DNA from 4 places in the Cupriavidus ulmosensis genome. Region 1 is predicted to be linked to each of the others. Evidence: predicted binding sites of a transcription regulator. Region 1 holds the regulator's gene; each other region holds the start of a gene.
The links. Region 1 encodes sigma-54, which starts transcription at its own class of promoters, with help from an activator protein. Its sites were predicted from a motif close to TGGCANGNAANCTGCTTT; they were not measured.
Positions count from the first base shown of each region.

Region 1 (7,007 bases):
TTTCGGGGGACGGGCTTTCAGGCCGGGCGGGCCGTCGCCCGGCGTGCCGGGTGGCGGCTGCCCAGGCGGATCAGGGATGCCATTGCGTCAGCAACTGGTGCACGGCATCGGAAGTGGGCAGGGTGGCGAGTCCTTCGCGCATCTCGCGGTCGGACAGCAGCTGGGCGATCTCGGAGAGGATTTCCAGGTGTTGCTGGGTGGCCTGCTCGGGCACCAGCAGGAAGATCAGCAGCGATACCGGCTTGCCGTCCGGCGACTCGAACGGGATCGGCTCGGCCAGGCGCATGAAGCCGGCCAGCGGCTGCTTCAGGCCCTTGATGCGGCCGTGCGGAATGGCCACGCCGGCGCCGAGGCCGGTCGAGCCCAGCGATTCGCGGGCAAACAGGTTGTCGGTCACGGTGGCGCGCGCTACGCCGTGGTTGTTCTCGAAGAGGAGCCCGGCCTGTTCGAACACCCGCTTCTTGCTGGTGACGCTGACGTCGAGGTTGATGTTGCCGGGTGGCAGCAATTTAGCCAAACGATTCATGTGGAATGCGCAGGTTTTTCTAGTAAGCAGGCCCGGGGCCGGCAGGGGGGCGCGCCAGGCAAAAAGGGGATGAAAAGGCTGGTGCCGGCTCATACCCGCATTGCACCGGTTGTCCCATGCCGGTGTCGGGCGTCTGGCCATTATAGAGCAGGCCCGCCCCCGCCTTGTGCATCGCAATAGCCCGTGCGCGGAAGCGGTGCCGCGCGCATGCCCGGAATCGCTGAACCACCGTTCATGTATTGCGCAGCATACACCGGCGGCGGGGCGTTGCGGAATCCCCTTGTGGCATTGCGCAACGGCCGCCGGCGCGAGGGTGGACACGAAAGCGGACGGCGCAAAAAAGCCGCGCAACGGGCGCGGCTTGTTCTGGTTCAAGGGACTGACACCGGCGGCCCCCTTGGCGGGCCGCCAGGCACGGTCATTGCTGCATCTGCGATGCGGCCATCTGGTACTTGACCGCGTCGCGGTCGTGGCTCTGCACGCGATCCTTGTGGCGAATCACCTGCCGGTCGAGCTTGTCGACCAGTGCGTCGATGGCGGCATACAGGTCTTCGTGATGCGCCTCGACAAAGATGTCCTTGCCCTTGAGATGTAGATTGATTTCCGCATACTGCCGCCGGTCCTTTTCTTTTGTATTGTCGACAGAGAGCAGCACGCTTACGCCAATGACTTGATCGAAATGCCTGACGATACGCTCCAGTTTCGTTTCCACGTACTCACGCAGCGGGGGCGTGATGTCCAAGTGGTGTCCACTGATCTTGAAGTTCATAGCGTTTCTCCTTCTGAAAGAGCCACACCAGGCAGGCGGTGCGGCTCGGCTACAAAGTCTTGCGGAGATTGACGGCAGGGATTTTCAGCGCTTCACGGTATTTGGCCACGGTTCGCCGGGCCACCACGAAGCCTTGCTCGCCGAGCAGTTCGGCGATCCTGCTGTCCGACAGGGGGTTCCTGGGGTCTTCGGCTCCTATGAGTTGCTTGATCAACGCCCTGATTGCCGTTGATGAGGCCGCGCCGCCGGTTTCCGTGGATACGTGACTGCCGAAGAAGTACTTCAGCTCGAAAGTCCCCATCGGCGTTGCCATGTATTTATTGGTTGTCACCCGAGAGATGGTGGACTCGTGTAAACCCAGTGTATCGGCAATCTCCCGCAAAACCAAGGGGCGCATCGCAATTTCCCCGTGGGTGAAGAAGTTCTTTTGACGTTCGACAATCGCTTGTGCGACGCGCAATATGGTGTCGAAGCGCTGCTGGATATTCTTGATGAGCCAGCGCGCTTCCTGCAGCTTCTGCTGCAGCCCGGCCGCGCCGGAGTCGCCTTTTGCGCCGCGCAGGATCTGCGCGTACATGTCGTTGATGCGTAGCCGCGGCATCACATCCGGGTTGAGCTGCGCGATCCAGCCGCCGCTCATTTTCCGCACGAACACGTCGGGCACGACGAAGTCGGCCTCGGGGCGGCTGTAGGCATGGCCGGGGTAGGGCGCGAGCGAGCGGATCAGCTCGTGCGCGGCCTTGAGGTCGGCCTCGTCGACCTGCAGCGCCTTCTTCAGGCGCGTGTAGTCGCGCACCGCGAGCAGTTCGAGATGGCTGGTGACGATGGTCAGGGCCAGCTCGCGCTGCGGATGCTTGAGCCGGCGCAGCTGCAGCGCCAGGCATTCGGCGGCGTTGCGCGCGCCCACGCCGGCGGGGTCGAAGCTCTGCAGCAGCGTGAGGATGGCGTGCACCTCGTCGAGCTCGAATTCGAGCTCCTCGGGCAGTTCCGTGCAGATTTCCTCGAGCGAGGCGCTCAGGTAGCCGTCGTCGTCGAGCGACTCGATCAGGAAGATGGCCAGGCCCTTGTCGCGCATGGAGATCTTCAGCGGGGCGAGCTGCTCCATCAGGTGCTCGCGCAGCGTGGGCTCCGCGTCGCGCAACTGCATCGGGGTCTTTTCGTCCTCGTCGCCTTGCGGGCGGCGGGCGAAGTCGTCCAGGCTCCAGTCGTTGCCGTAGTCCTCGCCGCTGTCGCTGTAGCTGTCCTCGCTGTCGGCGGCGCCGTCGGCGCGGTTCTCGCTGGTGCCCTGGCCGTCGGCGGGGGCCGGCGCGGGCGCGCTCTGCAGGTTGACCGAGCCGTCGGCGGCCACGCGCAGCGGGCTTTCGATCCAGTCGTTCTCGCGTTCGAGCAGCGGATTCTCGGTCAGGGCCTGTTCCACTTCCTGCTGCAGTTCGAGCGTGGACAGTTGCAGCAGGCGGATCGACTGCTGGAGTTGCGGCGTGAGCGCGAGATGTTGCGAGAGGCGGAGCTGTAGCGACGGTTTCATGCGAGCTATTTTATGCCCAACTTCCGTACTGGTGGAACGGAAATTGCTATCGCTGGCGTCGCCGTGATCGTTTGCGGGGCGAAAGGCGGCATGAACGCCGCCTCGCGGGTGTCCCCGCGTGCCCCTCCCGCGGCTACATGCGGAAGTTCTCGCCCAGGTAGACCTTGCGCACCGACTCATTGGCGATGATGTCTTCCGGCTGTCCGGACGCCAGCACCGTGCCTTCGCTGATGATGTAGGCGTGGTCGCAGATGCCCAGGGTCTCGCGCACGTTGTGGTCGGTGATCAGCACGCCGATGTTGCGCGCCTTGAGGAAGCTGACGATGCGCTGGATCTCGCCCACCGCGATCGGGTCCACGCCGGCGAACGGCTCGTCGAGCAGGATGAAGCGCGGCGCGGAGGCCAGCGCGCGCGCGATTTCCACGCGGCGGCGCTCGCCGCCCGACAGCGACAGCGCCGGGTTGTCGCGCAGGTGGGCGATCTGCAGGTCGTCGAGCAGGGTGTCCAGGCGCCGCTCGATCTCGGCCTTGGCCAGCGGCTTGCCGTCGTGGACCTGCAATTCCAGCACGGCGCGGATGTTCTCCTGCACGTTGAGCTTGCGGAACACCGACGCTTCCTGCGGCAGGTAGGACAGGCCCATGCGGGCGCGCTCGTGGATGGCCAGGCCGCTGATGTGCTTGTCGTCGAGCACGATGTCGCCCTCGTCCAGCGCCACCAGCCCGACGATCATGTAGAACGAGGTGGTCTTGCCCGCGCCGTTGGGGCCGAGCAGGCCCACCACCTCGCCGCTCTTCACGTCGAGCGACACGTCCTTGACCACCGTGCGCGAGCCGTAGCGCTTCTTCAGGTGGCGCACGACGAGCGTGCTGCTTTCGGTCAGGACGTTGGTCGCGGACGACGGTTCGGTCAAGGTAGCGGTCATGAAGGCGTGAATCCGTGGGTCGGCTGCGGCGGGGTCAGGGGGCGGCGGGGGCCGGCGCGGGCTTGAGCGGCAGCGCGCTGGCGGCGGCGCCGCTGGCGGGCTGCTCCTGGCGCGGCGACAGCACCGCGCGCACGCGCCCTGACGGGCTGCCCGCGGTGGCGTTGTCGGTGCCGCCGGTGGCCGTGTAGAACTCGTTGCGGCTGTCGTAGGTGATCACCGCGCCGCGGATCTCGTCGATCAGCTTGGCGCCGGCCAGGCGCGCCATGCGGGCGTGGCCGATCAGCTTGGACAGGTCCTGCTTGCCGTCGGACTCGATGCGGTCGCCCCAGCCGTCGATGTATTCATCGACGTTGTCGCGCTTCTGGCGGATGTAGGCCTGCTTGCCGCCCTTGGAGGTGGCCACCGCGTACTGGTAGCCCTCGGGGTCGGTGCGCACTTCCGCCGCGTCCGACTTCAGCACCATCGTGCCCTTGGTCAGCACCACGTTGCCGGTCAGTACGTACACCTGCTTGACGTCGTCGTAGCTGGCGTTGTCGGCCTCCAGCACTAGCGGCTTGTCGCGGTCGGCCTTCTCGGCGCGGGCCGGCGCGACCAGCGCCAGGCCGAGGAGGGCCGCGGCCGTCATCAGGGCAGCCGTGCCGCGGCGGCGACAGGACGATGTCGTCAGGAATGGATTCATATTGGCGTGGTGGCGGTTGGCGCGGACGGCTGTGGCCCGCGGGCGGCTTCGTTTCTCTGGCGGTTTCCGGGTGGGGCCACGTCAGGCCCTGCTCACGGCCTGGCCGCGGGGCTGGCCGGCGGCGGGACCGTGATGATGGTGCCGTGTACGTTACCCAGCAATTGTACTTCGCGGGTGACGTTGTTGAAGACGAGCCCGTTGGCGGTCATCACGGAAGGCCCGCGCGTGAGCTTGACGGCCTTGTCGGTCTTGACGATGTCGTCGTTGACCAGCACCTGGAAATACTCGGAGGCGGCCGTCATGGGTGGGTCCTTGGACGGGTCGGGCCCCTGCGCGCGCACGATCAGGGCGTTGCCGAACAGGTCCACCACCGAGCCCTCGGCGTTCATGGTGCCGCGGTCGGCATGGCCCGTGACCGGCGGGCGGCCGATCTCGTAGGCGCGCATGGCCGGCCTGGTCACTTCGTAGGTCTGGTCGTCGGCGAAGTGGATCATCTTGTCGCCGGTGAAGCGCATCTTGGTGTTGCCGTCCTCGGCCAGCTCGGTGGCCGAGAAGCGGACCATGTAGTAGTCCGGCTCGTGTTTGGCGCCGACCGGCCCGGCGGGCGCCTCGCGCGGCGAATTGACCTGCACCAGCCAGAACGTGCTGCCGGCCACCAGCGCCATCAGCAGCAGGGGCAGCAGCCGCATGCCGAGCCGGCCGAGGGAGGACAGGAATTCCCGCATGTGTCGTGGCCGGCCTCAGATGACCTTGGCGCGGGTCAGGTCGTGGATGTGCAGCGCGCCCACCAGGCGGCCGTCGGCGTCGACCACCAGCATCTGGTTGATGCGGTTGGCCTCCATCACCTGCACCGCTTCCACGGCGAGCTGGTCCGGGCCCACGGCGTGGGGCGAGCGGTGCATGACCTCGCTGATCGGCATGGTCTTCCAGTCGCGCGGCGTCTCCAGCAGGCGGCGCAGGTCGCCGTCGGTGAACACGCCGATCAGGCGCTCGTCCGGGTCCACCACGGCGGTCATGGCCATGCCCTTGCGGGTGATTTCCATCAGCGCCTGGGCCAGCGGCGTGTTTTCGCGTACCTTGGGCACGGCGTTGCCGCTGCGCATGACGTCGCGCACGTGCGTGAGCAGCTTGCGCCCGAGCGCGCCGCCCGGGTGCGAGCGGGCGAAGTCTTCCTCGCCGAAGCCGCGCGCGTCCAGCACCGCCACCGCCAGCGCGTCGCCCATCGCCAGCGCGGCGGTGGTGCTCGCGGTCGGCGCCAGGTTGAGCGGGCAGGCTTCCTTCTCGACGCCGGCATTGAGGTGGGCGTCGGCCAGCTTGGCCAGCGCCGATTCCGGATTGCCCGTCACCGAGATCAGCTTGGCGCCGATGCGCTTGACGATCGGGACGATCGACAGCAGCTCGGCGGTCTCGCCGGAATTGGAGAAGGCGATCAGCACGTCGTCGCGCGTGACCATGCCGAGGTCGCCGTGGCTGGCCTCGGCGGGGTGCACGAAGAACGAGGGCGTGCCGGTCGAGGCCAGCGTGGCCGCCACCTTGCGCCCGATGTGCCCGGACTTGCCCATGCCCGACACCACCACCCGGCCGGTGCACCCGAGCGTGAGCTCGACGGCGCGCGCGAACTCGCCGTCCAGGCGGCCCGCGAGGGCGGCAACGGCTTCGGCTTCGGTCTGGAGCGTGTCGCGGGCGAGCCGAAGTGCTCGATCCGCATTGAAATTAGCTATCATGGCGACGAAGTATACCAACGAATGCGATGGCGCTTTGGCTGTTCCGGGGATCGGGGCGGCCGTTGCGGCTGCCGCGCCTGCCGCAACCCGCCGGCAGGGCCGCCCGCGCCGGGCCTGGCCCTGGCGCGGGACGGCGCACCCAGACCCCTTTCGATGCATTCTCCGCTGGACCTGACTCTCGTGCTGCTGGCCGCCGCCGTGTTTGGCGTGGTCGCTTTCCGCATGCTGCAATTGCCGCCGATGCTGGGCTACCTGGCGGTCGGCATCCTGATCGGGCCGCACGCGCTCGGGCTGGCCAGCGATACCGCGCAGACCAAATACCTGGCCGAATTCGGCGTGGTCTTCCTGATGTTCTCGATCGGGCTGGAGTTCAGCCTGGGCAAGCTCAAGGCCATGAAGCGCCAGGTGTTCGGCCTGGGCGGCTCGCAGGTGGTGCTGTCGATGCTGGCGGTGGTGCCGGCGAGCTGGCTGTTCAACTGGGCCTTCCCGCTGTCCTGGCAGGCCTCGGTGGCGCTCGGCGGGGCGCTGGCGATGTCGTCCACGGCCATCGTCTCCAAGATGCTGTCCGAGCGCCTCGAGCTGGAAAGCGAGCACGGGCGCAACATCATCAGCATCCTGCTGTTCCAGGACCTGGCCGTGGTGCCGCTGCTGATCGTGATTCCGGCGCTGTCGCGCGACCCCGGCGATCTGGTCATGGCGCTGGTGCTGGCCACGGTGAAGATCGCGGTGGCGCTGAGCGTGATCTTCTTCCTCGGCCAGAAAGTGATGAGCCGGTGGTTCCACGTGGTGGCCGCGCGCCGCTCGCAGGAACTGTTCATGCTCAACCTGCTGCTGGTCACGCTGGGCATGGCGGCGCTGACCG
Region 1 is NZ_CDRMWP010000001.1:493,342-500,348, forward strand. Features, by position in the region: gene ptsN (PTS IIA-like nitrogen regulatory protein PtsN) at 71-526, opposite strand; gene hpf (ribosome hibernation-promoting factor, HPF/YfiA family) at 945-1,295, opposite strand; gene ACWTPI_RS02250 (RNA polymerase factor sigma-54) at 1,345-2,820, opposite strand; gene lptB (LPS export ABC transporter ATP-binding protein) at 2,954-3,742, opposite strand; gene lptA (lipopolysaccharide transport periplasmic protein LptA) at 3,777-4,421, opposite strand; gene lptC (LPS export ABC transporter periplasmic protein LptC) at 4,514-5,146, opposite strand; gene ACWTPI_RS02270 (KpsF/GutQ family sugar-phosphate isomerase) at 5,162-6,145, opposite strand; gene ACWTPI_RS02275 (cation:proton antiporter domain-containing protein) at 6,299-7,007, shown strand, end outside.

Region 2 (7,007 bases), 900 kb from region 1:
CGGCCAGCACGCCGACATGATCTTCTGCCTGGTGCGCACCGATCCCGAAGCCAAGAAGCAGGAGGGCATCTCGTTCCTGCTGATCGACATGAAGACGCCGGGCATCACCGTGCGCCCGATCATCATGCTCGACGAAGAGCACGAAGTGAATGAGGTGTTCTTCGACAACGTGCAGGTGCCGGTGGAAAACCGCGTCGGCGAGGAGAACCGCGGCTGGACCTACGCCAAGTACCTGCTCGGCCACGAGCGCACCGGCATCGCCCGCGTGGGCAACTCCAAGCGTGAACTGGGCTTCCTCAAGCGCGTGGCGAAGCAGCAGCAGAAGAACGGCCGCCCGCTGCTCGAAGACCCGCTGTTCGGCGCCAAGGTCGCCGCGCTGGAGATCGAGCTGATGGCGCTGGAGCTGACCGTGCTGCGCGTGGTGTCGAGCGAGAGCGCCGGCAAGGGCCCCGGCCCCGAGGCCTCGATGCTCAAGATCAAGGGCACCGAGATCCAGCAGATGCTGACCGAGCTGATGGTGGAGGCCGTCGGCCCCTACGCGCAGCCGTTCGACACCGCCTACCTGGAATGCGAGCACGACCACGCCGTCACCGGCTACGACGATGCCGCGCCGCTGGCCGCCTACTACTTCAACTATCGCAAGACCTCCATCTACGGCGGGTCCAACGAAATTCAGAAGAACATCATCAGCCAGATGATCCTGGGACTGTGAGGAGACACGCGACATGAACTTCAATCTCAGCGACGAACAGAAGCAGCTGGCCGATGCCATCCACCGCTTCATCGACAAGAGCTACGACTTCGAGACCCGCAGGAAGAACATCAAGTCCGCCAGCGGCCACGGCGACGCGGCCTGGGGCGCGCTGGTCGAGCTTGGCCTGACTGCGCTGCCGGTGTCGGAGGCGCAGGGCGGCTTCTCGGGCACCGCCGTCGACATGATGGTGGTGCAGCAGGAACTGGGCCGCGGCCTGGTGGTGGAGCCGTACCTCGCCACCGTGGTCGGCGCCTGCGCGCTCAGGCTGGCCGGCGGCCAGGACGCGCTGCTGGAGCAGGTCGCTGGCGGCGCGCTCAAGCTGGCGGTGGCCTTCAACGAGCCGCACGCGCGCTACGCGCTCAACGACGTGCGCGTCACCGCCAAGGACGGCAAGCTCAACGGCCGCAAGTCCGTGGTCCTCCACGGCGCGCAGGCCGGCAAGCTCATCGTCTCGGCGCGCACCGCCGGCGCCGATGCTGACACCGGCGGCATCTCGCTGTTCCTGGTCGACCCGCGGGCCGCCGGCGTCAGCGTCACCGACTACCGCACCATCGACAACCTGCGCGCCGCCGACATCACCTTCACGGATGCGCCGGGCGAACTGCTGGGCACCGCCGGCGCCGCGTGGGACGTGATCGAGCAGGTCGCCGACTACGCCGCCGTGCTGCTGTGCGCGGAAGCGGTCGGCGTGATCGACGCGCTCAACGCCGCCACGCTGGAATACGCCAAGACGCGCCAGCAGTTCGGCCAGCCCATCGCGCGTTTCCAGGCGCTGCAGCACCGCATGGTGGAGATGTTCATCCACGCCGAGCAGTCGCGCTCGATCACGCTGCTGGCCGCGGCCAGGTTCGACGAGGCCAGCCCGGCCGAGCGCCGGCGCCTGGCCTCGGCCGCCAAGGCGCGCGTCGGCCAGGCGGCCCGTTCGGTCGGCCAGGAGGCGGTGCAGATCCACGGCGGCATGGGCGTGACCGACGAACTGCCGGCCGCGCACATGTTCAAGCGGCTGACGCTGATCAACACCACCTTCGGCGACGTCGACCATCACCTGGGCCGCTTCGCGGCGCAGCCCGGGTTCCTGGAAACCGCCTGATCCGGGAACATGACAGAAACCGCGCCGCAGTCCGGGCGCGGTTTTTTTCATGCCGCGGCCACCGCCGCGCCACACGCCACACGCCACAGAAGGAAAAGGAGCATCCATGCCTTCCCTGTATTTCGAAGACTTCACCGTCGGCAGCAAGCGCGACCTCGGCTCGCACCTCGTGACCGAGGAAGAGATCCTCGCCTTCGCGCGCCAGTACGATCCGCAGCCCTTCCACGTCGACAAGGACGCGGCGCAGAACAGCATCTACAAGGGCCTGATCTCGAGCGGCTGGATGACCTGCTCGATCATGATGCGGCTGCTGGTGGACAACATGACTTCCAAGTCGGCCAGCATGGGCTCGCCCGGCGTGGACGAGATCCGCTGGCTCAAGCCGGTCTACGCCGGCGACACGCTGAGCGTGTCGCTGGTGGTGCTCGACGCGCGCGCGTCCACCTCCAAGCCGGACCGCGGCGTGATCCACACCCAGTGGGAAGCCACCAACCAGCGCGGCGAGCTGGTCTGCACGGTCAAGGGCATGGGCATGTACGGCCGCCGCCCGGCCTGAGGCCGTTGCCAGCCCGCCTGCATCAAGGCATCATCTGGCGGCGCCGGTTCGCGCCGCTTTCGCCATCTTCGCCACCCCGCCACCCCCGCGACAACAACAAGGAGACACCATGCGTACCATCGCTTCGCTCGAAGAACTGGAAAGCCTGCAAGGCCAGGAAGTGGCCGTCAGCGACTGGATCGAAGTCACCCAGCACCAGGTCAACCAGTTCGCCGAAGCCACCGGCGATCATCAATGGATCCACGTCGACGTGGAGCGCGCGCGCCGCGAGTCGCCGTTCGGCGGCCCGGTGGCGCACGGCTTCCTCACGCTGTCGCTGCTGCCCGCGTTCCTGCACAACGCGCTCGACATGCCCGGCGTGAAGATGGGCGTGAACTACGGCCTGAACCGCGTGCGCTTCACCGCGCCGGTGCCGGTCGGCAGCCGCCTGCGCGCGCGCGTGAAGCTGCTCTCGGTGGAGCGCCTCGAGCCGCTGCCCAACGCGCCCGCGCTGGTCGGCGCCCAGTCGATCTGGGAAGTCACGGTGGAGCGCGAAGGCAGCGAGCGGCCCGTGTGCGTGGCGGAGTCGATCACGCGCCGCTACTCGTAGCACCGGCTCGCGGCACCGACGCATAGCACCCACAGCACCGCATGGCCGGGCGCGCCTGCCGCGCCCGGCGCGTATTTCTCGCCGATGCGCGCCGCCGCCCACGCCGCGGCGGTTCGCATCGACCCTTCCCCGCACCACGAAGCCGCCGCGCCAGTTCCGTCGCCGGTTGCGCCGTTCATCCCCCCTGGTTCCCCACCGCCATTCGCATCCGCGGAAGGCCGCCGCGCACCACGGCGCGGCAGTCCGGCCGGCGCGCGCGGCCGCGCATGCCCCAATCTGAGTCTGGCCGCCGCCGTGCACGGAGTTGGTGCGCATACATCGCGCACAGTCGTGGTGCGCAGGGCTTTCCCCCGCCACCGGAAGCACGCCACGGCTCGCCCCGCGGCGCCCGGCGCTCATGGCACGCTAGTTGCAGATACGTTACTTGGGGTGCGTTGTTCCTTATCAAACACGAGACAATCTGGGAGCTGCAATGAAACGACGTGACATGCTGAAGCTGTCGGCGGTAGCCGCCGCGGCGCTTTTCGCAACGGCCGGGGTCAGCCCGCTGGCGATGGCGCAGTCCAAGGATCCGATCAAGGTCGGTGTCCTGCATTCGTTGTCCGGCACCATGGCCATTTCCGAAACGTCGCTCAAGGACGTGGCGCTGATGACCATCGACGAGATCAACAAGAGCGGCGGCGTGCTCGGCCGCAAGCTCGAGCCGGTGGTGGTCGATCCGGCCTCCAACTGGCCGCTGTTCGCCGAGAAGGCGCGCCAGCTCGTCACCAACGACAAGGTCGCCGTGACCTTCGGCTGCTGGACCTCGGTGTCGCGCAAGTCGGTGCTGCCGGTCTACGAGGAACTCAACGCGCTGCTGTTCTACCCGGTGCAGTATGAAGGCGAGGAGATGTCCAAGAACGTCTTCTACACCGGCGCGGCGCCCAACCAGCAGGCCATCCCCGCGGTCGAGTACCTGATGAGCAAGGAAGGCGGCGGCGCCAAGCGCTTCTTCCTGCTGGGCACCGACTACGTCTACCCGCGCACCACCAACAAGATCCTGCGCGCCTTCCTCAAGAGCAAGGGCGTGGCGGACAAGGACATCGAAGAGGTCTACACGCCGTTCGGCCACAGCGACTACCAGACCATCGTCGCCAACATCAAGAAGTTCTCGCAGGGCGGCAAGACCGCGGTGATCTCCACCATCAACGGCGACTCCAACGTGCCGTTCTACAAGGAGCTCGGCAACGCCGGCCTGAAGGCCAAGGACGTGCCGGTGGTGGCCTTCTCCGTGGGCGAGGAAGAACTGCGCGGCATCGACACCAAGCCGCTGGTCGGCCACCTGGCCGCGTGGAACTACTTCATGTCGGTCAAGAACCCGACCAACGACGCCTTCAAGAAGGAATGGGCGGCGTGGGTCAAGGCCAACAACCTGCCGGGCGGCGACAAGCGCGTGACCAACGACCCGATGGAAGCCACCTACGTCGGCATCCACATGTGGGCGCAGGCCGTGAAGAAGGCCGGCAGCACCGATCCGGACAAGGTGCGCGCGGCCATGTACGGCCAGACCTTCAAGGCCCCGGACGGCTTCACGCTGACGATGGGCGACAACCACCACCTGTACAAGCCGGTGATGATCGGCGAAGTCAAGGGCGACGGCCAGTTCACGGTGGTGTGGAAGACGCCGAAGCCGATCCGCGCGCAGCCGTGGAGCCCGTTCATCTCCGGCAACGAAGGCAAGCCGGACAAGGTGATGTAAGCCGGCGGCGCAAGCCGCCGCGCGATGCCGGCGCGAGGCGCGCTGCCTCTCCCGCCGGGCCGCGGCGCGGGGCGGGGGGCGGGCCGGCAACGCGCCACGCCGGCCTCCCCGCCGCCGCGCGCGGCATCGTCAGAAGGCCCGAAGGCCAGCCGGCCTGAAGGCCGGCCCTTTCTTCCGCCCTGTCCGCCGGGCGGAAGCCGCCCGCATCGCTGCGCCCCCAAGTACAAGAGACGCGACCCGAAGCGCGCAACCAGGACTCCGCCAGCCCTATGCACCGATCCTTTTCCCTTTCCGCCTTGCCCTGGCTGCGCGCCATGCTGGCCGCGCTGCTGCTGGCCGCGGCGCCGCTGTGGGCCGCGCCGCTCACGCAGGCCGACCTCAAGCCGCTGGCCGAGGACGACTTCGACGCCAAGACCGCCGCGCTGACCGCGCTGGCCAAGGCGCCGCCGGAACAGGCCGGCCCCATCCTCAAGGCGCTGCAGGACGACGCGCTGCAATACGCGCCGTCGGTCGGCATGGTGCGCCAGGACGGCGACAAGACCCTCGACGCGATCACCGGCAAGCCCGTGGCCGTGAAGGCCGACGAGCTCGAATCGCTCACGCTCAACAACAGCCTGCGCGCGCTGGTGGACAGCGCCGCCAGCAGCATGCTGCTGCAGTCGCCCGACGCCACGGTGCGCGCGCAGGCCGTCGACACGCTGCTGGACCAGCCCGGCAGCGCCTCGCGCGAGACCGTGGAAGCCGCGCGCAAGGCCGAGGCCGACGCCGGCCTGCGCGCCAAGCTCGACGTGATCTGGGCCAACATCGTGCTGGCCGAAGGCAGCCGCGACGACCGCCTCGAGGCGGTCCGCATCCTCGGGCGCGACAGCAACCCGCAAAGCCGGCAGAAGCTCCAGCCGCTGGTGGAGAAGGACGCCGCCGGCAACTACCGCGAGCCCGACGCCGAGCTGCGCGGCGCCGCCCAGCAGGCGCTCGACGCGCTGCGCGGCGACCAGCGCCGCGCCGAGCTGATCGGCAACCTGTTCGCCGGGCTGAGCCTGGGCAGCGTGCTGCTGCTGGCGGCACTCGGGCTGGCCATCACCTACGGCCTGATCGGCGTCATCAACATGGCGCACGGCGAATTCCTCATGATCGGCGCCTACGCCACCTACATGGTGCAGGGCGTGTTCCGCGCGCACTTCGCCGGCGCCTTCGACTGGTATCTGCTGGCGGCGCTGCCGGCCTCGTTCCTGGCCTCGGCCATCGTCGGCTTCGTGCTCGAGCGGCTGGTGCTGCGCCATCTGTACGGGCGCCCGCTGGAAACCCTGCTGGCCACCTTCGGCGTGAGCCTGCTGCTGATGCAGGCGGTGCGCACGCTGTTCGGCGCGCAGAACGTGGAAGTGGCCAACCCGTCGTGGATGAGCGGCGGCATCGAATGGCTGCCGGGGCTGGTGCTGCCCTACAACCGCATGGTCATCATCGTGTTCGCGCTGGCCGTGGTGGCGGTGGCGTGGGGCGTGCTCAACCGCACGCGGCTCGGCCTGTTCGTGCGCGCCACCACGCAGAACCGCACCATGGCGGCCTGCGTGGGCGTGCGCACGTGGAAGGTGGACAGCTACGCGTTCGCGTTCGGCGCGGGCATCGCCGGGCTGGGCGGCTGCGCGCTGTCGCAGATCGGCAATGTCGGGCCCGACCTCGGCCAAGCCTACATCATCGACTCCTTCATGGTGGTGGTGCTGGGCGGCGTGGGCCAGCTCGCCGGCACCATCATCGGCGCCTTCGGCCTGGGCCTCGTCAACAAGTTCATCGAGCCGTTCTACGGCGCGGTGCTGGCCAAGATCTTCGTCCTGGTGCTGATCGTGCTCTTCATCCAGAAGCGCCCGCAGGGACTGTTCGCGCTCAAGGGGCGCAGCGCGGAGGCATGATGCAGACATCGACAAGCAATCCATCCGCAACGGGTTTCCGGCTGGCCGTGCCGGCGCGCCAGCCGCTGTTCACGCGGCGCGGCTGGTCGGCGCTGGTGGTGCTGGCGCTGATCGCCGCGGTGGGCGTGCCGGTGTGCGCGCTGCTGCTGCCCGAAGGCCATCCGCTGCACGTGTCGGCCTACGTGCTCACGCTGGTCGGCAAGATCATGTGCTTCGCGCTGGCCGCCATCGCGCTGGACCTGGTGTGGGGCTACTGCGGCATCCTCAGCCTCGGCCACGGCCTGTTCTTCGCGCTCGGCGGCTACGCGATGGGCATGTACCTGATGCGCTCGATCGGGCGCGAGGGCGTGTACAAGAGCGACCTGCCCGACTTCAT
Region 2 is NZ_CDRMWP010000001.1:1,394,613-1,401,619, forward strand. Features, by position in the region: gene ACWTPI_RS06400 (acyl-CoA dehydrogenase family protein) at 1-712, shown strand, start outside; gene ACWTPI_RS06405 (acyl-CoA dehydrogenase family protein) at 726-1,844, shown strand; gene ACWTPI_RS06410 (MaoC family dehydratase) at 1,951-2,400, shown strand; gene ACWTPI_RS06415 (MaoC family dehydratase) at 2,510-2,989, shown strand; gene urtA (urea ABC transporter substrate-binding protein) at 3,462-4,727, shown strand; gene urtB (urea ABC transporter permease subunit UrtB) at 4,997-6,631, shown strand; gene urtC (urea ABC transporter permease subunit UrtC) at 6,631-7,007, shown strand, end outside.
Region 2: a site for sigma-54 is predicted at 3,388-3,405, ahead of urtA (urea ABC transporter substrate-binding protein). Genes of this name have one in related genera too.

Region 3 (7,007 bases), 420 kb from region 1:
CGCGCGCCACGTCGTGCTGCGCATCGCCCAGGCGCGCCAGCGCCGCGGCGAAGCCGGCGATGGCGGGCAGGTTCTCGGTGCCGCCGCGGCGGTGCCGCTCCTGGCTGCCGAACAACTGCGGCACGATCGCGCAGCCCTGGCGCAGCAGCAGCGCGCCGGCGCCCTTGGGCCCGCGCAGCTTGTGCGCGGAGAGCGAGACCGCGTCGACGCCGAGCGCGGTGAAATCGAAGGGCAGCTTGCCGGCCAGTTGCGTGGCGTCGACGTGCATGCGCGCGCCGGCGGCGCGGGCCAGCTCGCGCACCGCGGCCACCGGCATCAGCACGCCGGTTTCGTTGTTGGCGGCCATCAGCGAGACCAGCGCCACGCCGGGGCCGATCAGCCGGGCCGCGCTGTCGAGGTCGAGCGTGCCGTCGGCGTGCACGGCGATGAAGTCCACCGCGATGCCGCGCGCGGCCAGCGCGTGCGCCAGGCGCAGCTGGCCGGCGTGCTCCACCGCGCCGAACACCAGCCGCCCGCGCCCGCCGGCGGCGGCGTGCAGCCCCAGCACGGCGAGGTGGCCGGCCTCGGTGGCGCCGCTGGTGAAGATCAGCTCGGCCGGCTTGCAGCCGAGCGCGCGCGCGGCGGTGGCGCGCGCCGCCGCCAGCGCGCGCCGGGCTTCCTCGCCGGGCGCGTGCTGCGACGACGGGTTGGCCCAGGCGCCGCTCAGCGCGGACAGCATGGCCTGCGCCACGGCAGGCGCCGGCGGCGTGGTCGCGTTGTGGTCGAGGTAGATCATCGGGCTCCGCCTGTTTCGCGTTTTTCGCTGCTTGCGCGTCTTGCGCTGCTTGCGCTTTCCGCGCTCGTTCCGTTCCGTGCGCCGGTTCCGTGCCGCCGGCGGTGGCCGCTGCGCCGTTTCATGGCCAGTACACGCGCTCGGCATCGACGCACAGCGCGTCCAGCAGCGGGGCCAGCTCGGCGCTGCGCTGGCGCAGCACCCAGCACCGCGCCGCGTGGTCGCGCGCGTGCAGGCACCACTGCCCCTCGCCATCGCGCGCCAGCCAGGCGATGTCGATCAGCCCGCCCGCGGCATCCACGTTGCGCGAGCAGCACGGGCTTTCGATGCGCAGGCCCTGCGCCTCGCGCAGCACGCGCGGCCGCACGTAGCGGTAGCGCGCGCGCTGGCGCAGGGCGCGCTCGACGCGGTAGCGGGTCAGGTCCAGCACGCCGCCCTCGCCGCCCTCGCCGCTGTCACTGCCGACGCCGCGGCCTCCCGCGTCGGCGTCCCGCGGCGCGCGCCCGGCGGACGTCATGCCGCCGCTCCGCCCTGGGGCAGCAGCCCGGCGGGCGCGGGCGCGATCTCGTCCTCGGTGCAGCCGACCACACAGCCGCCGAACTCCACCAGGTAGACCGGCTCGCCGCTTTCCACCACCTGCCCGACGTTGACGATCTCGCCCACGCTGCCGGCCTCGGCCAGGCATTCGCCATCGGCGCGGCCCGGGTAGCTGCCGTCGTTGCGGAGGTCGTCGAGCGCGATCACGCGCATGCCCCATGAGTAGGCCGCGGGGGCCGCCAGCATATTCATGATGTCTGCTCCCGCGCCGCGCCGGCGCCCTCGCCGGTATCCGCGCCCATCGCGCGCAGCGCCCCGGCGCGCTCGCCCAGGCGCGCCAGCACGTCCTCGGGCAGGTTGTCGAGCGTGCACAGTTCCTTGGCGCGCATGCCGACGCGATGGCCGCTCTCGACGAAGTCCACCGCGTAGATGTAGAACTGCTGCAGGAAGGTGTTGATGGCGGTGACGTAGCCGATCTCGCCGCGCGCCACCAGCACCTCGCCGATGTCCTTGCCGTTGTAGGTGCCGTCGTTGCGGATCACCGAGCGCGCGATCACGCGCTCGCCGTAGTGGAAGCGCGGCGGGAAGGCGACCTCGATCAGGTCGTCGTCGCGGTTGATGTCAGACATGGAGCGCTCCTTGCCGGCTGCCGGCGGTGGGAACGGACGCGGGAACGGACGCGGGCGCCGCCATGCGGCGCTCCCGCACCGCGCGGCGCACTTCGGGATCGGGGTCGTCGGCCAGCGCCGCGAGCGCGGCGCGTTCGGCGCGCTGCGCCACTTCCCAGCGCACGCGCCAGTCGGCGTCGCCCGCCATGCCGGCCAGCAGCGCCGGCGGCAGGCGCTGCGCCACGATGCGCCTGACCTCGGCTTCCGGGTCGCGCGCCAGGCGCCACAGCGCCGGCATTTCCAGGCGCTGGGCCACGCGCATGCGCACGCTGCGCTCGGCGTCGGCGGCCATCGTCGGCAGCAGGGCCGGCGGCAGGCGCCGCGCCACCAGCTCGCGCACGCCGTAGTCGGGGTCGTAGCGCAGCGCCGCGAGGTCGGGCGGCGCCAGGCGCAGCGCCACGCGCATGCGCACCTCGCGGTGCGGGTCCGCGGCAAGCCGGCGCAGCTGCGCCAGCGGCAGCCGCAGCGCCGCCTGCAGGCGCACGGTCTCGTCGGGATCGGCGGCCAGCGCCGGCAGGCGGAAGACGTCGGCATGGCGCGCGGCGATGGCGCGCACCTCGAAGTACGGGTGCGCGAGCTGCGCGTTGCCCTGCTCGGGATGCCAGCGGAAGAAGCGGTCGATGCGGCGCGCGTAGGCGTCCTGCATGCAGGCGTGGCCCGGCTCGCAGCCGCGCTGGTCCGGCAGGCCGCGCAGCGCGACGTATTCGCAGCCGGCGCAGTCCACCGGGCCGCCCCGCCAGTGCCGCGCGGGAATGTCCCCGGCGGGCGGACGCACCGCATCGATGGCATCCATGTCCGCGCTCCGCGTTCAGGACGCCCGCGGCGGTGCCGGCGGCCGGCCGCGGCCGATCGCGCCGACCTCGATGCGCGCCACGCCGGGCTCCGCCGCCGCCGAGCTGCCGCAGCCGCACGCGCCCTGCGCGGGATTGAAGAAGGTCAGCCCCGACTGCGTGGGCGTGTCGGCGAAGTCGATGGTCACGCCGTCGAGCATCAGCCGGCTGACCGCCGGCAGGAACAGGCGCAGGCCGTCGGCCTCCAGCACCTGCTCGCCGGGCTGCGGCGCCGGCTCCGCGCTGAACTCCGCGTTGTAGCCCGAGCAGCCGCCCGCGCTCACGAGCAGGCGGAAGCCGGCGCCGGCCGGCAGCCCCGAGAAACGCACGATGCGGCGCATGAACTTGTCCGCGGCGGGGGTGATGGTGAGGTTGGGCAGCATGGTTCGGCTTCTCTCCTGGGTAGTGGGCGGCCCGGCTTCAGGCCGGGACGATGCAGCCGTCCACCGGGCACACTGCGACGCATTGCGGATCGTCGTAGTGCCCCTCGCATTCGGTGCATTTCTTGGGGTCGATGACAAAGATGCCGCCCTTCTCGCGGATGGCGACGTTGGGGCATTCGGGCTCGCAGGCCGAGCAGCCGGTGCAGGTCGAAGCGATGATCTTGAGGGACATGATGACTCTCTTCTGTGTTTTCTCTTGTGTGGGGAATGGCTGGCGGCGTCAGGCCACCTCGGCGGCGCCCGCGGTGTAGGCGCCCTGCCGGATCGCGGCGTCGCCGCGGTCCCGGTGCGCGACCGCGCCGCTGGCCACGCGGCCGCGGTAGTCGTCGAACCAGGCCAGCGCCGCCTTCTCGATGAACTCGCCGACGTACTGGTCCACCGGCTCGATGCCGGCCTGTGCCAGCTCGTCCTTCGGGCAGGCGCCGATCTTGGCCACCAGCACCGCGTGGCAGTCGTTGATGGCGCGCACCACCGAGGGCAGCTGCTCGTCGTCGCCGTAGCCGCCCTGGCAGTACAGGTCCACGCGCCGGTGGCCGACGAACAGCGCCTCGCTGGCCGACACCTCGAAGATCTGGAATTCCGTGACGTGGCCGAAATGCTCGTTGACGCGGCCGCCGCCCTTGGTGGCCACCGCCACCAGCACCTTGAGCGGATCGGCGGCATCGAGCGCCCGCGCCGCGGCCAGCGCCTCTTCCTTGGCGGCGTGCTGGGCCTGGCGCTCGGCCTCGACCCGGCTCTGGTACTCGCGCCGGCGGTCGAGGTCGTAGACCACTTCCATCTGCTCGATCTTGTCGAGCGTGAATTCCTCGCTGCGGTCCTCGCCCAGCAGGCCGACCGCGTCGGCGCGGCACTGGCGGCAGTGGCGCATCAGGTTGGCGCCGCCCATGCAGGCGTCCTGCACCGCCTTGAGCTCCTGCGCGCTCGGCCCGCGCTGGCCGTTGAGGCCGAAGTAGGTGCCGTGCTCGGGCTCGGAGATCAGCGGCATGATGTTGTGCAGGAACGCGCCGCGCTTCTTGACCTCGCGGTTCACCTCGATCAGGTGCTCGTCGTTGATGCCGGGGATCAGCACCGAGTTGATCTTGGTCAGCACGCCGCGCGCGGTCAGCATCTCGAGGCCCTTCATCTGCTGCTCGTGCAGGATGCGGGCCGCCTCATAGCCGGTGACGCGCTTGTGCTCCCAGAAGATCCACGGGTAGATCTTCTCGCCCACGGCGGGATCGACCATGTTGATGGTGATGGTGACGTGGTCGATGTTGTACGTGCAGATCTCGTCCACCAGCTCGGGCAGTGCCAGGCCGTTGGTGGAGATGCACAGCTTGATGTCGGGCGCCTGCTCCTGCAGCATGCGGAAGGTGTCGAAGGTCTTCTTCGGGTTGGCCAGCGAGTCGCCGGGGCCGGCGATGCCGAGCACCGTCATCTGCGGGATCTCGCTCGCCACCGCGACCACCTTCTTGACGGCCTGCTCGGGCGTGAGCTTCTGCGAGACCACGCCCGGGCGCGATTCGTTGGAGCAGTCGTACTTGCGGTTGCAGTAGTTGCACTGGATGTTGCAGGCGGGCGCCACCGCGACGTGCATGCGCGCGTAGTGGTGATGCGCTTCCTCGGAGTAGCACGGGTGGTTCTTCACCTTTTCCCAGATCTCCGCCGGCATGTCGTCGGGGCCGCCCGAGGAACCGCAACTGGCCTTGCCCTCGCCGCCCTGCGTGCCACAGCCGCCGCCGCCGGCGGGCACGTCGGCCTTGGCGCCGAGGGGGCGGATCTGGCCGATGCCGATGTAGGTGGTGGCGGGCATGGCGCCGGCATTCGAGCTCGCTTGCATGGAAATCTCTCCTCGCCACCGACCACGGTCGCGTGCAAGCGTTAAAGCCAAATCCATGCCACCCGGCAAGATGCTTGCCGATCAAGGACTTAGCGGCATCCGCGGGGATTTTGTCGCAACCCCGCGGGCGCCGCGCACCGACAGTCCGGCCCGATTCTGTCGGTCTTGCGACAAAGCGCACACGGCGACGCCGGCCATTGTGGTGGCGTCGATGATGGCGCAAGCGGGGAAGAAGAGAAGGGGGAGGACGGAACGCGGGGAAGCGGAAAAAAACGGAAAAAGCGGGAGAGCGGCGCGCCGCGCGCGCGCCGCCCTGGTCAGAACCTGCGCACCTCGATGCCGTATTTCTGCAGCGCGTAGCCCATCTGCCGCGGCGTGATCTTGAGCAGCCGCGCGGCCTTGGCCTGCACCCAGCCGCAGCGTTCCATCGCCCACATCAGCCGCTCGCGCTCGCCTTCCGGCTTGCCGTCGCAGGGCGCCGCCGCCTGTGCGTCGGGCGGGTTCTCGCCGGGCACGCCGGGCACGCCGGCGGGCCAGCCCGGCGGCATGGCGGCGCCGTCGGCGCCCGCGTGCTGCGGCTCCGCCATCGGCACCTCGGTGATGGGGATGCCGGCCAGACTGCCGGGGCGCACCGCGTCCTCGCGCTCGAGGTGGTGCAGCACCTTGGTCAGGCAGCGGTCCTCCTGGCACAGGAACGCCAGGCGGTTGATCACGCCGTCGTGCGTCATAGTGGCGGTGCGCTCGACGCAGTTCTCCAGCTCGCGCACGTTGCCGGGCCAGTAGCAGCTGGTCAGCACGCGCATGGCCTCGGCGCTGAAGCGGATCGCGCGCCCGTTGTCGCGGTTGAAGCGGTCGAGGAAGTGCTGCGCCATCGCCGGGATGTCCTCGCGGCGCTCGCGCAGCGGCGGCAACTGGATGCTGACCACGTTGATGCGGTAATAGAGATCGGCGCGGAACTCGCCGGACTTGACCATGCGCTCGAGGTTGCGGTTGGTGGCGAGGATCAGGCGCACGTCGACCTTCACCGCGGTGCCGCCGCCGACGCGCTCGAACTCGCGCTCCTGCAGCACGCGCAGCAGCTTGGCCTGGAACGAGGCCGAGATGTCGCCGATCTCGTCGAGGAACAGCGTGCCGCCGTGCGCCAGTTCGAACCGTCCCTTGCGCTGTCCCTGCGCGCCGGTGAACGCCCCCTTCTCGTGGCCGAACAGCTCGCTCTCCAGCAGCGACTCGGTCAGCGCAGCGCAGTTCACGCAGACGAAGGCCTCGCCGCTGCGCGGCGACAGGTTGTGGATGGCGCGCGCGATGACTTCCTTGCCGGTGCCGCTCTCCCCGCGCAGCAGCACCGTGGTGCGCGCCGGCGCCACCTGCCGCACCTGGCCGAACACCTCCTGCATCGGCGCCGACACGCCCACCACTTGGTCGAGCTGGTGGCGCGGCTTGATGACCTTCTGCATGCGCCGCACCTCGGCCTGCATGTTGTCGTGCGCCGCGCTCACGCTGCGGTGGAGCAGCAGCGCCTGTCCCATCAGCGTGGCGACGATCTTCATCAGATGGAGGTCGTCGGTGAAGGCGCGCAGGCCGCCGGGATTGAGGCAGTCGACGGCGAGCACGCCGAGCATGCGCCGGTCGGCCTGGATCGGCATCGCCAGCATGGCGATGCAGGCGCCCGGCATCAGGTCGGCACCGCCGGTGCGGTTGAGAAACAGCGGCTCGTCGCGCACATCGCGCACGATGGCCGGCACGCCGCTGCCGTAGACCCGCCCGACGATGCCCTCGCCCACCTTGAAGCGCAGGCGCTGCTGCTCGTCGTAGGACATGCCGGCGGCGCACAGGCCGCGCAGCTGCCCTTCGGGCTCGCCAAGCACCACGAAGGCGCGCCGCCAGTCCACCGCGTGCAAAAGATAATTCAGCGCCTCGCGGAAGGTCTTGGTGACGTCC
Region 3 is NZ_CDRMWP010000001.1:909,096-916,102, reverse strand. Features, by position in the region: gene ACWTPI_RS04180 (cysteine desulfurase family protein) at 1-775, opposite strand, end outside; gene ACWTPI_RS04175 (DUF3024 domain-containing protein) at 894-1,289, opposite strand; gene ACWTPI_RS04170 (nitrogen fixation protein NifZ) at 1,286-1,561, opposite strand; gene ACWTPI_RS04165 (nitrogen fixation protein NifZ) at 1,558-1,938, opposite strand; gene ACWTPI_RS04160 (4Fe4S-binding leucine-rich repeat protein) at 1,931-2,770, opposite strand; gene ACWTPI_RS04155 (HesB/IscA family protein) at 2,786-3,190, opposite strand; gene ACWTPI_RS04150 (4Fe-4S binding protein) at 3,228-3,422, opposite strand; gene nifB (nitrogenase cofactor biosynthesis protein NifB) at 3,471-5,069, opposite strand; gene nifA (nif-specific transcriptional activator NifA) at 5,387-7,007, opposite strand, start outside.
Region 3: a site for sigma-54 is predicted at 5,113-5,130, ahead of nifB (nitrogenase cofactor biosynthesis protein NifB). Genes of this name have one in related genera too.

Region 4 (7,007 bases), on a different contig from region 1:
AGCGTGCCGAAGCGCTTGGTGATGCCGTTCAGGCGGAGGATGGGAGTTGGCATGGAAACGAAATGCGGAGCATCAGGAATACCAATGGTTCGCTCCCCTCTCCCACAAAGCGGGAGAGGGGAGAAAGACGGGGCCGGCGCTACCAACGCCAGCCTCACTGCGTCGACTTCGGCTCCGTCTCCACCACCTTCACCACGAACTTGCCGTCGAGAATGGCCTTCTCCTTCGCCTTGACCTTGGCCATCACGTCGGCCGGCACCTTGCCTTCGAAGGTGCCCAGCGGCGCCAGCTCGGCGCCCTTGTACTTCATCAGCGAATACGAGCCGTAGTCCTCGTTCTTGAACTGGCCCGACTTGACCTTGGCCAGCGCCGCGGCCACCGTGGGCTCCATGTTCCACAGCGCCGAGGCCACCACCGTGGCCGGATACTGCGGCTGGGTGTTGATGACGTTGCCGATGGCCAGCCGGCCCTTCTCCTTGGCCGCGTCGGAGACGCCGAAGCGCTCGGCGTAGAGCACGTCCGCGCCCTTGTCGATCATGGCGAAGGCGGCTTCCTTGGCCTTGGGCGGATCGAACCACGAGCCGATGAAGCTGACCGTGAACTTCACCTTGGGATTGACCTCGCGCGCGCCTTCCATGAAGGCGTGCATCAGCCGGTTGACCTCGGGGATGGCATAGCCGCCGACCATGCCGATATGGTTGGTCTTGGTGATGCCGCCGGCGATCATCCCGGTCAGGTAGGAAGGCTCCTGGATGTAGTTGTCGAACACCGAGAAGTTGGGCGCCTGGGGCTTGCCGGACGAGCCCATCAGGAAGGCGGTCTTGGGATAGTCCCTGGCCACCTTGCGCGCGGCCGCCTCGACCGCGAAGGATTCGCCCAGGATCAGCGCCGAGCCCTGCTCGGCATACTGGCGCAGCACGCGCTCGTAGTCGGCGTTGGACACGCTTTCCGAGAACACGTAGTCGATCTCGCCACGCGCCTTGGCCTCGTTGAGCGCCTTGTGGATGCGCGACACCCACTGCTGCTCGACCGGCACCGTGTACACGGCCGCGACCTTCACCCTGGCCTGCGCCCATGCCGGCTGCACGCCGGCCAGCGCGCTTGCGCCGGCGGCGGCGGCCGCCAGTTTCAACCAGGTCCTGCGCTTGCCCTCAAACCTCATGGTTTTCTCCCCTTGTTGACGATAACTCCACGGCCAGGCCGGCCGGTTCCAGCCCGCAACCGCGCAGCAGCAGCCGCACCAGGTGGTCGGTGGCCTGTTCGAAATCGCGCTGGCCCAGGTGGCTCACCCCGAGCACGGCGCATACCTGCGACTCAAAATCGGCATAGGTCTGGGTGGCGGCCCAGATCGTGAAGAACAGGTGCCGCGGATCCACGCTGGCCATCTCGCCGCGCGCGATCCACTCCTTGATGACGCCGGCCTTGCGCAGCACCAGCGCGCGCAGCGCGCCGCTGAGCACGTCGCGGATCTCCGGCGCGCCGTGCAGCAGCTCGTTGGCGAACACGCGCGAGGCGTCCGGGTGGCTGGCCGACAGCCGCATCTTGGCGCGGATGTACTGCTCCAGCGCCACCTGCGGGCGCTGCCCGGCGTCGATGATGTCGGTCTCGGACAGCCACAGCGCCAGCGTGTGCGCCAGCACCGCGCGGTACAGCGCCTGCTTGGTGCGGAAGTAATAATGCAGGTTGGACTTGGGCACGCCCGCGCGCGTGGCGATCTCCGCCATCGTGGCGCCGGCGAACCCGGCGCGCGCGAACACGTATTCGGCCGCGCGCAGGATCAGCGCCTCGTTCTCCTGGCGGATGCGCCCGCCAGCCGCCTCCCGCCGCGGCGGGAAGCATGGCGGCTGCGCCGTGGCCGGCGCGCCCATCACTTGGTGCCGTAGAGCCTGTCGCCCGCGTCGCCCAGGCCGGGCACGATGTAGCCGTGCTCGTTGAGCTCCTCGTCGATGGCCGCGGTGACGATGGCCACGTCCGGATGCGCCGCCTGCAGCGCGCGCAAGCCCTGGCGCGAGGCGATCAGGCACACGTACTTGAGCGTGCTCACGCCGGCTTCCTTGAGGCGGTTGAGCGCGGCAATGGCGGAATTGCCGGTGGCCAGCATCGGGTCCACCACGATCACCAGCCGCTCGTGGATGTCCTCCGGCATCTTGAAGTAGTACTCGATCGGCTCCAGCGTCTCCGGGTCGCGGTACAGGCCGATGTGGCCCACGCGCGCGGCCGGCAGCAGGTCCAGCATGCCGTCCAGGAAGCCGTTGCCGGCGCGCAGGATCGACACCAGGCACAGCTTCTTGCCGGACAGCACCGGCGACTCCATCGGCGCGATCGGCGTCTTGATGGCGATGGTCTCCATCGCCAGGTCGCGCGTGGCCTCGTAGGTCAGCAACTGGCTGATCTCGCGCACCAGCCGCCGGAAATTGTCGGTGGTGGTGTCCTCGCTGCGGACCAGCGTGACCTTGTGCTGCACGAGCGGATGGTCCACCACCATCACCGAAGGCGTGACGGGCGGTACGGCGGAAAGGTCGGTCATGTTGCGCTCCTCGGGAGGCGAATCGCGAAAAGGTCGTGCCGCGCGCGGCGGGAAAGCGCGCGGCGCGGCGGCTAGAACACCGTGCCGTCGCTGTCGATGGCGAAGGGCGGCGCGCCGCCCGGCCTGCGCTTGGCGGCAATGCGCCGTCCCGCCGCCCAGGTGCCGCCCTCCAGCACGCGCGCCAGCGGAAAGGCCTCGGCCGACAGCCCGAGCGCCTCGCGCACCGACGCCGCCACCAGGTCCAGCCCGGTGACGGTGAGCGCGCGCCACTCCACGATGACCGGCTCGTCCACCGTATGCGTGACGCTGGCGAAGGCGGGATCGCGCGGCACCATCAGCTCGAAGTCGAACAGCAGGCCGCCGTTGCGGTATTCGGGCAGGCCGGTGAGGACTTCCAGCCCCGTCACGGTCAGGCCGGCGTCCTCGAGCGGCTCCAGCAGCGAGTACGTCAGCCATTGCGTGAGCTTGTGGAACGGCACCAGGCCGTCGGCGCAGGCCGGGTGATGCCAGCAGTCGCCCAGCGAGACGCCCTCCAGCTTGACGCGGCCGGGCCACACCGGCCCCAGCGCCACCAGCAGCGTGGTCAGCACGAAGCCGGCTTCGATGCGGCCGTCGACGGCGTGCGCCTTGAGGTAGTCGTACAGGTTGCCCAGCCGCGCCGGCGTGCCGAACACGGCGGGCGTGGCCTGCGCCACCTCGCCCAGCCGGCGCAGCAGCCCGGCGCGGCCTTCCAGGCCGACCAGCGGGTTGTGCTGCGCCACCTGGAACGCGGTGGCGATGGAGGATGCATCGATGCGCATCAGCCGCTCGGCATCGGCGCGCAGCGGCTGGCCGAGCTGCGCGGAAAAGCCGCCGCGCGCGAACAGGTCGAAGCTGGCCACGCCGAGCCCTTCCGAGCGCGTGAGCAGCAGGTCGCTGGCCGGATCGCGGTAGCGCCAGTCGGGGCCGGCGCCGGCGTCGAGCAGCACGCTGGGGATCACCAGGTCGATGCCGATGCGGGCCCGTTCCTCGCGGTCCGCCTCGCCGGACAAGCCGCCGCGCTCGCACAGGATCTGCCAGCGGTCCAGCCGCTCGCCACCCTGGCCGCTCTCGAAATGGCGCCAGCGGCTGTGATACGGCACGTTCAGGTCCGGATAGCGCTGGCGGATGGTGGCCGCCACGTAGTCGGCCACCGCCGGGATGCGGTCCGGGTGCCAGGTAAACAGCTCGGACGCGCCCGCCGCCACGTGCCCGGTCACGGCCGCGCAACGCGTGCGCACGGCCTGGCCGGTCAGCAGCGCCGCGGCCGGATGCCCCGGCGGCACCGGGCTGGCCCAGCCGGGCGCATCGGTGAAGCCGCCGGACGCGCCGCCCGGCGCGCCCGCTTCAGGTGTCTCGTTCATTCGTCCAGTCCTCTACCCTTTGCCAGCGCCAGTTCTTCCGCGTCGGGCGGGGTATAGCTCGTGAAGTAGCCAGCCGCTACCTTGGCGTCGATTTCCACGCGGGCGTCGGCCGGGATCAGCGCATCGGGAATCGCCACCTGCTCGACCACTTCGATGCCCTGCGCGGTCAGCGCCCCATGCTTCATGTTGCTCATCGAGGCCCAGCGGTCGATGCGCTTGATGCCGAGCCAGTGGAAGACGTCGGGCATGAGTTCCTGGAAGCGCATGTCCTGCACGCCGGCCACGCATTCGGTGCGCGCGAAATAGGTCTCGGCGCGGTCGCCGCCGACCTGGCGCTTGCGCGCGTTGTAGACCAGGAACTTGGTGACTTCGCCCAGCGCCCGGCCTTCCTTGCGGTTGTAGACCACCAGGCCCACGCCGCCCTGCTGCGCCATCTCGATGCAGACTTCGATGCCATGCGCGAGATAGGGCCGGCAGGTGCAGATGTCGGAGCCGAACACGTCGGAGCCGTTGCATTCGTCATGCACGCGGCATGCCACGCGGGTCTCGGGCTTGCCGAGCTTGCCGACGTCGCCGAAGAAATACAGCGTCATGCCGCCGATGGGCGGCAGGAACACCTTCAGGTCGGGCCGCGTCACCAGTTCCGGGAACATGCCGCTGGTCTGCTCGAACAGCGCGCGGCGCAGCACGCTTTCCTTGATGTCGAAGCGCCGCGCCAGCCCCGGCAGGTACCACACCGGGTCGATCGCGGCCTTGGTGACGCGCACGTCGCCGTTGGCGTGCAGGATCTGGCCGTCCGGCACCAGCCGCCCGGCGGCGATGGCGCCGGCCAGCTCCGGCATGTTGATGTGGGCGCGCGTGATGGCGATCGACGGGCGGATGTCGATGCCCGCCGCGATGCGGTCGGCAAACGCGGTGGAAACCAGGTGGCCCCACGGGTCCAGCGAGACGATCTTGTCCGGGTCGGCCCACTGCGGATGCGGGCCGATCACCTCGGCCGGCGCGGTGTCGGTCAGGTCGGCGCGGTGGTCGCGCTGCAGCTTGCCCGAGGCCACCGCCAGCGCGCGATAGACCGCGTAGGCGCCCGAGTGGGTGCCGATCACGTTGCGCTGCGCGGGATTGGTGAGGCTGGCGATCACGGGACCGCGCTCCGCGGCGGTGGCCGCACCCCAGTGGATGGGCTCCGCCGGCTTGTCGCGGCGTGCGTGCGAGGTCAGGACGATATGATCGGACATGGCAGCCTCGGAACAGGAATCCTGACCAAACGGTCAGGTTTGCGATTCCATAGTAGGCAACCTTCATGCCATATCCCAATGCTCGTTTTTACCGTATGTTGCGCGGCCAACCCTGCCGCGCGGCGCCCGGGCGCACCGTGCGCGTGCGGCCCGCCGCCGGCTTGTGGTGCAGCGGCACCATGTGAAAGCGGCGCCCGGCCTGGGTGGGCCGGGCGCCGCCTGGAACGCGCCGCGCAGGAAGCCGGGCCTGCCGGCCGGCAGCTCAGGTGGAGCGCTCGCGCCCCACCGGCTGGCGCCGCGCCGCGGACCCGGCGCGGGCCGGCCACAGCGCCTGGCGCATCGCGCCCAGCGGCGCCCCGCTTTCCACATAACGATGGAACAGCGTGCCGGCCACGTTGCTCAGCAGCCATGCCGCGACCATGCCGAGCGCATTGAGCACCGGCTGCTGTGGCGCAAGATGGAACACCACCGCGTTGACCACCAGGCAGACCGGGAAGTGGACCAGGAACACCGAGTAGGAAATGCGCCCGAAAAATGCCAGCGCGCTGGCGCGCGGCCAGTGCTCCAGCCAGCCGCCGCGGCGCGCCATGCCCAGCAGCAGCGCCACCGCCAGCGCCACCGCGATGCGCAGGCGGAAATCCACGATCAGCGCGGCCGCCACCGCCGCGCCCAGCACCAGCAGCGCCACCGGCGAGCGCTCGGGCGCGGAGGCCCAGTACGCCAGCGTGCCCATGCCGTAGGCGCCGAAGAAATAGATCGCCCACATGTCCCAGGCGGCATCGCGGTTGAACCAGAACAGCGACGCCAGCGCCAGCGCCGACACCGCCAGCATGCCCAGCGCCGCGCCGCCCGCTTCCAGCCGGCGCGCGCACAGGCGCGCCGCCCACAGCGCCACGATCAGCAGCGCGAACAGCTGCAGGTCGATGGCCACGTACCAGACGCCCGCCGAGAGCGCGTCGAAATCGAGCACGTTGTGCAGCAGCAGCACGTGCGCCAGGAACTGGTGCAGGCCCGGCGCGCCGGGAATGGAATCGTGATGCATCCAGGTGCGCGCGATCGCGGCGCCGGCGATGGCGATCAGGATGGCCACGGTGTAGGGCACCACCAGCTTCTGGTAGCGCCGCCAGATCGCCAGCAGCGGATGCGGCACCATCAGGTGGCCGCCGGGCGCGAGACTGCGCGCCGCCAGGAAGCCGCTGATGACGAGGAAGGCCTGCACCGCGATGCGCGCGTACTGCGAGAACCAGTCGAGCAGGTCGGGGGCCAGCACGTGGGCCACATCCGACATCGGGCCGTAGAAAGCAAGGTGATGCAGCACGATCAGCTGCGAGCTGATCGCCTTGAGTGCGTCAATGCACGCCATGCGCGAAGGACGGGGGCTCATCGTTATTTGTTATAAGAATGCGACAAAGTGCAGGAGGCGTGATTCTACTCCTATGTGTGCATGGCGCACCGCCGCGGTGCGGTACCCGCCCGCCGCGTCACTTTCCCGCCACTGCCCGATTCCCCGTTCTCGTGCGCTCCCCCGGCTCAGCCCGGTTCAGCCCGGCCGCCGGCACGAAAACCACAGCAGCGCCGCCGCCGCGCCGAGGCCGACCCAGTAGTCGGTCGGCGCGCCGCCCAGCCAGTGGACATGCCACGGCACGAACGCCGGCGCGAAGCGCGCCACGCCGTAGGCCGGGTTGAGCACGAACCAGAGAAAGTCCTCCGTGATCCAGAACAGCATGATGCAGGCGAGCACCCGGGCCTCGGCGCGCCAGTTCCAGCGCCCGGCGAACAGCAGCGGGAAATGGAAGAACAGCGCCACGCACGGAAACACCCAGGCGTGATAGCCGGTCATGGGGCGCCCGCCCCAGAAGATGT
Region 4 is NZ_CDRMWP010000002.1:1,523,329-1,530,335, reverse strand. Features, by position in the region: gene ACWTPI_RS26485 (ABC transporter ATP-binding protein) at 1-53, opposite strand, end outside; gene ACWTPI_RS26480 (BMP family protein) at 155-1,162, opposite strand; gene ACWTPI_RS26475 (TetR/AcrR family transcriptional regulator) at 1,152-1,868, opposite strand; gene upp (uracil phosphoribosyltransferase) at 1,868-2,527, opposite strand; gene ACWTPI_RS26465 (URC4/urg3 family protein) at 2,599-3,909, opposite strand; gene ACWTPI_RS26460 (GTP cyclohydrolase II) at 3,906-5,144, opposite strand; gene ACWTPI_RS26455 (acyltransferase family protein) at 5,407-6,528, opposite strand; gene ACWTPI_RS26450 (hypothetical protein) at 6,685-7,007, opposite strand, start outside.
Region 4: a site for sigma-54 is predicted at 5,198-5,215, ahead of ACWTPI_RS26460 (GTP cyclohydrolase II). Genes of this name have one in related genera too.